2 regions of the Robertmurraya sp. GLU-23 genome follow, and region 1 is predicted to be linked to the other one. Evidence: riboswitches for the same ligand, from Rfam matches in the RefSeq annotation. Region 1 holds a riboswitch; the other holds the start of a gene.

Region 1 (3,285 bases):
ATTGACTACGATTTAAATGTTCCAGTAAGTAAGTATAGACAAGCTTATTCTGGAACTTTTGCTCTTCCTGACTACATAGTAGACTATACTGGGACAGCGACTTATGAGGGTACTTTATCAAAAGAGGTGTTTGACCATTGGGATGAGTACTACACTTCCGACCAATGGGATGTAGAGGTTGAGTACGAGGGAACAGTTTATTCAACAAACCTTACAGCAAAAACCATAACAATAACAGACACGAATAATTCTCCAGTAACACACTTAGTAAAGGGAAGACAATATAAAGCCTCTATGGTAGCAGGCAATAACGGTGAATTAAATGTAGGAGCTTATAAAGTTGGTTTCTATGAACAAGGAAATCGTAAAACACAACTAGATATACCGTCGCATAATTCTGGTAGCGACCAGACCTTAACCTATACCTTTACAGCTGAGACATCTGGCAATCGAACTTTTATGTTTAAGGTGGATGACAATAATGTGATTGCTGAAACCAATGAAACGGATGCTGATAATACTAAACAGGGAACTATTCTAGTTAATACGTTGCCAACCGTTGATCTCACTTATACTCCAACTGATGTATATGAAGGCGATACCGTACAAGTCTGTTCTAGACCACAAGATGAAGATAACAACCCATTAACGGTGAAGATCTTTATTAAAAAGGATAATGGAACAGAATCCACAGTTCTTTCAAGAACAAATGTTGCAAGTGGAGTCGAGCAATGTTATTCATTTGTCACAGAGGTTGGAAGATACGATATACGAACAACAGTCAATGATGGTTACGATGAAATTGGAACCTCTACATGGTTCTATTCTAAACCTTTAATTATTAATGGATACGTTAACCATACGGAACTTTGGAAACAGCAGCACTTAAAAGAGGGAAATCAACCTAACCAGTTTTATAGTGGGGAAAAGTTCTTGCTGGATGCAGAAACCTCGCCATATCCGACAAACTACGTGAAAGCAACACTCAAAGCGAGTCGAGCAGACCAATCACTTGTTAATACTTCCGTGCCATTAAACTATCAAACAAATATTCTCTATAAAGGGGAATTGTATGATGTAACTTTCCTCGAATATCCCAAGAACTTAAAGGTTGGACCTGCAGCTTTTGAATTTGAAGTTCAATACTCAAATGGAGTTGTAAAAAAAACAACAGTATACATTGAGATAATTTCAGATTCCTTTAAAACGTTCAGGATACACAGAAGATTTTAAGATTGGAGCAGATGTATACATCTGCTTTTTTTATATTTCTTAAACATTTCATGATAAAATAATAGTGTACCTTATAAATTTAAGAATAGATTAATATACATATTGGATAATTGATAGATAACCACTTAATGATTCCTTATTGGTAACAATTTCCTCCGCATTACCCATCCAAAAATATTTCCACTATCAAAATTCTGTATTATAATCATTTTAGTCTGATAAAGGATAAAAATATAAATTGGTATTTATATTTATATAGATATATACAAACATGGGTAAATTGAACTAAAAATATACCATTTTTGGTGTATTTGGTATATTATAGGTAAGGAATAATGAAATTCTGAATTATACAAAGTGATAATTAATAATGTAAACATTGAATCAGATACTAAACCAATGAATTGGGGAAGCTGAGAAATATAATCTTTATTTGGACACTTGGATTATGTGGAGCAACTAGTGTAACCGACCCTCTTAGTATGAATTAAGAGGAGAATGAATAATGAAAAACTTAGGGAATTTAGAAATTACAAACTTTCAATTTACAAGTTACTGTATGAATAAGGCAGTAACCTTAACTTGATTAGATAATATTCTATACTTTTTTAAATTTGTACCCTAATATATTGTGAAAATCTACAATAATCAATTTTCTAATTATGTACACTATAGTTAACACACGAATAAAAGGATGATATCTCATGACAAATGAATCAATTATAAATGTACTTTATTATATTAAAAGAGTGGTATTTGAAGGAGAACACGAATCAGTAACAGAACTAATCTACGTAACAAAAGAGATTCATTCGTGCAATAACGGGATCTCTAATGTAACACCTGAAATAATTGCTTCTTCTCTTAGAGAAATTCCTTTAAGTCAAATTAAAAAAGAGAAGTTATCTTTTGAAGAAAGTGAAAACAAAGTATACATTTCAGAAGAACAAGCTTTACAATTATCTAATCTAGCTAAAGTGGAAGTAAACCCAGAATTTATTGAAACTGTAGCAAATTTACTATAATGTCTTGAATCCAGGTACCAAAAAATGATAAAATTTGATTATAGTTTTTTTCTAATTTTTTTATTTTTTGGCAACCGATCATTTGGTTAGCGGGCATTCTATTTTAAACTACAAGCGTCCTTTAGGGATGAGACTCAAACACTATTAACATTAGTAGTGTTTATTAAAAGTCCATTCTTAAAGGGCGCTTTTTTGCGTGGTTTTAAATGGAGAGGGAAGTTAAAAAAACTATCTTAAAACATTAAGAAGGGGCGTTGATTTATGGGCTATGTATCTAGTTGCAAAAATTCTTGTGAAGAGGGTTTCTACAAGAAGAGTGGGAGAGTCTTTTTTTCTAAGGATTGTATTAAGAGGCAGTTAGGAGATGATGAACATGTTTAAAATTACTTGTTTTGCTCCTATCGAGCCTGTTGATTTAGAAAAGAGACTAAAAGGGATCTATTTTAAAACGGTAAAGAAAGGCTTTGAATGGTCCATGGATGGAGCAAAGTTTCGAATTGAACCTTTTGAAAACCAACCACGAACCACAATGAAGGCCTATCGAGTAAGTTTTGATGGAGAGTTACATGGTGGACTTTACCTTTTTGATCTAACCATTGGTTGTCTTGAACCGCTTGTAACTTGTGTGGAATGTATTCTGGAGTACCCATCTATGAAGGATGTTGATTGGTTCAAGGAATTAAGGAAAAGGCCGTCATATCAAATGATTGACCCTAGAGGACTTTATATGAAGAAAGGGATAAGTGCTGTTGTATCTAACAACTCTTTAACTCTTAAACTTCATAGTAGAAAAAACAAAAACTTAAAATTGGCGGATTCATTAAATGAGATTGATATTCTTCGAGAGGACTTAGTTCCAAGCGAAGGTTTCGATCTTTTTTCGTGTTTACAGGAGGAAATTGCATGATGATGATCGAGTTTTATACGGGGATTGAGACACAATTTGTAGTTACTGAAAACCGCATTTATCGAAATGGAGAGGTTATTGCTGAAGGGGACATTCATGTTTATCACCTTATGTTAAATG
Region 2 (3,285 bases), on a different contig from region 1:
TGGTAACCCTTCTGCATTTTATGGGACGGGGAGCCTGTCCCCTATCCCCTGTCCCTCGCACGTTGAACAACACTTTTTGAAAAACCCGTAATCCTAGAAATTTGTCTAATTGTTACTCCATTCAATTTCATTAACATAGCTAAAACAGTATCTCTTTCGCCCTTGCTGATTTGTTGCAGCGCGCTATTGCTATTAATTCCTAATGTTCGTAAATAGTCGATCACATCTCGGTCTGACAATCTTACTCTTCCCATTTCTTCCATGCAAAGATCATCATTTATTTCATTCATATACCTAGCGATTAACTGGATTGCTTTTTCTCTATCTTCTGATAAGAGACTCAGTACAAATTTTGTATCTACGATGGTCGAATGATACAAATAATCACCTATACTTGTCCATTTACACTCAAGCACATGGCCTGCAAGACCTGCTTTTAAAGGATTTTGGTGAATATATCTAAGTACTATAAAAAAGTAAGCCCGAGTTTCAACCACTTCACTCTTAAAACGATCTTGAAACAAATGTCCACATCGTTCATATTTCATGTTGTACCAATATACATAGCTTGAACAAATTCTTTTTATGAACTCTGAAACGGTCACTTCTAGTTCCTTTACTAACAGATGCACATGATTATCCATTAAACAGTAACCATACAGTTTAATATTACATTGCTTCTTAAATCTGCCTAACGTATCAAGAAATCTTCTCTTATCATCATCCTCCTCAAAAATTATTTGTTTGTTAATTCCTCTAAGGATAATGTGGTATACTCCATTTCTGCTTTTCTTCCTAGATTTCCTTGGCAAATAATACTCACCTCGGCATACAGTTTTGGTCTTAATGAGTTTTGGTTTTGGGTGTAGGAATTATTGATTAATGATACTAAACGAATGTCATGGTAGGAGATACGTATAAGGGAGTTACTTAGGGGACGAATTACTTACACTTTATTATTCCACTTCTGATTCTATAATCCTGCTGTTTATTTATTATTTCTCTATTTCAAAGGGTGTTTCTTTCGAGGGGACGTGTTCCTTGTCCCAAAGATACTGGTATCTTTCAACTTTGCCTATTTTTATTTAGTGAATAAAGGGACAGTGTACCTGTCCCCATTTCCCATCATTATGAATTTAAATTGTTCTGAATATTCCCATCAGCGTTTGTTCTTAGGTATCCGCCACCTTGCTCCTCTGTTAGTTGTGTATTTGGAATTCCGTCTCCATCACGTGTGTACCCTTCCACGTATGTACCATCCGCACGTGAATATCCACTTACCTCATGAGGTTTCACGTGATGAACTCCTGGGTCTTCCGATGTTTCTAAACTGGAAGCGACTTGCACTTCCCCAGTATGACTGGATACGTTACTTGTATCCACACTTCCATCAGCGAGGTTTTGCTGGTTTCCAGTTGGATCACCAACATCTACACCATCTACTAAATCCACGACTCCCACAGCTAATGCTCCAACAGCAACCGTTTTAGCTATATTCTTCACACCACTTTTAATTTTTTCATCGTCATTATATTTGAAGCCTTCATAGACATCTTTGCCATTGTGGTACGTTCCCTTTGCTGTCTCATATACTCCCTTTGCTGTACGTGACACAGAGTTACCTATATCATTTAAACCTTGTTCTACTTTTCGATCATCCTTTTGAATCATTCCAGTAGTAGTATTCCACGCTCCATCAGCCACTTGCCCTAAAGTGTCTCCTGCAAATTCAGACGCCTTCTTTACTCCTTCTCCAACTTCCTTAATAAACTTACTTCCCGTCACATCACCAACTACATTAACGGCTCCTCCAACAACGAATCCAGCAGCTTTCCCTGAAAACTTACCTAAATCTCTTAAAAACCCCATCCTTCACCCTCCTAAAAAGTTAAAAGATCCACCTAAATAGGTGGATCCCCAGAATGCTATCTCCATCTACTTCGGCGACTCGGCTACCATAGCTTTTGCTTTAGGCCCGTAGTTTTGCGTCCCTACCTTTCAATAGGTTTGCCATTATCGTATAGTCTTAAAGTTATAGGATTATTTTACCATAAAATAACTAAGATTCAATACGGATCTTCAGGGGAACTAATATTATTTGTAGAGTCCATATTCTGAAAATGGCCACATATGCTGTTTTGCCAGACAGTTAGTAATAGATTTTTCTCTATATGTGAGCCTTCTTAAACAGTGAGTAGAGTTGTTACCTCTTATTATTAAATAAACTTCTAATTCATTAGTATATTTATCCTATATTAATATAGAGAAAAAAGTTAATTGTTAGTATTATAAGAGGGGGTAATTTATGTACATGAATTAAAAGAAGGAGAATTAACATGCTAGAACTTTTATTTACTATCTTTTCCTATGTCATTAAGGGAGGCGTTACATTATTGACACTACCCTTTATTTCTTTAGAATTGGGGCTCGTAAACTACATTCACTCTCAGGAATCTACCATTATTATAATAATTCAATTAATATTATCAGCGATTATTTCTTTGATGTATGTAATAATGTTAATTACTTTTTTAAAGGCTTTTCCAAAGATCATGTTTCAAATGAGTAGGGACTATAATAGAGCAATGGCAAATGGTGATGAAAATTTTGATGAAGATAAAAACCTTGATAGACTTAAACAAAAATATTACCATGACAAACTTCCCAATATTTTAACTAAGTCAAAGAAGCTTCTTGATGTAACTGGCCTTCTATTAATCGCAAGTTCTATATGGAATATTATTATTTACCGTGGTTTAGGAGAGAGTAACTTATTAAGCCTTTGGCTATGGTGATGTACGAAAACCCATACTTTTGAAACTGGTTCACTTTTGATGAATGAACCGTTGAATAAAAAGTAAAAATTCAATCAAATGTTTGATTGAATTTTTTTGTCCCTCTCCACTATGAAACTAATGCCCCTTTGGAAACTCAAACTCCCAGTAATATCCATATAAAACAACAGAAAACCTTCTTAATCTATGTATTACTTCGCTTCTCTTTAGCTAAAATGGCATTTCTATGAAAAGCAATTGATTCGTTTCTTCGTCAATTGTTCTAATCCAAAACAATAGGACACTGTATCTGTCCCCTGGTTCTGTCCCTAGATATTAATCGACTCGTTTAATTTCTCTCTATAATACATAATCTTTCCCTCTATTTCTCCCTGTATGCCTGCATCCAAACAGCAGTCTGATAAACACATATAATAATATAGTCTTGCGGTGTGCCATTTCATTTTTATTTTTACTATCCGACTATTTAGTCCCATAAAACTCTCCTTTA

What was found. Region 1 has a riboswitch for cyclic di-GMP ahead of ACVBAX_RS13725 (hypothetical protein). Riboswitches for the same ligand answer to the same signal wherever they lie in the genome.
Region 2: linked by a shared signal. The riboswitch ahead of ACVBAX_RS16415 (hypothetical protein) and the one ahead of ACVBAX_RS13725 (hypothetical protein) in region 1 are both predicted to bind cyclic di-GMP.

What each region holds. Positions count from the first base shown of each region.
Region 1 is NZ_JBRKCV010000007.1:197,084-200,368, reverse strand. It holds gene ACVBAX_RS13730 (CARDB domain-containing protein) at 1-1,233, shown strand, start outside; cyclic di-GMP riboswitch class II at 1,633-1,715, shown strand; gene ACVBAX_RS13725 (hypothetical protein) at 1,938-2,258, shown strand; gene ACVBAX_RS13720 (hypothetical protein) at 2,632-3,165, shown strand; gene ACVBAX_RS13715 (hypothetical protein) at 3,162-3,285, shown strand, end outside.
Region 2 is NZ_JBRKCV010000010.1:162,849-166,133, forward strand. It holds gene ACVBAX_RS16410 (transposase) at 42-812, opposite strand; gene ACVBAX_RS16415 (hypothetical protein) at 1,129-1,869, opposite strand; cyclic di-GMP riboswitch class I at 1,940-2,022, opposite strand; gene ACVBAX_RS16420 (hypothetical protein) at 2,337-2,795, shown strand.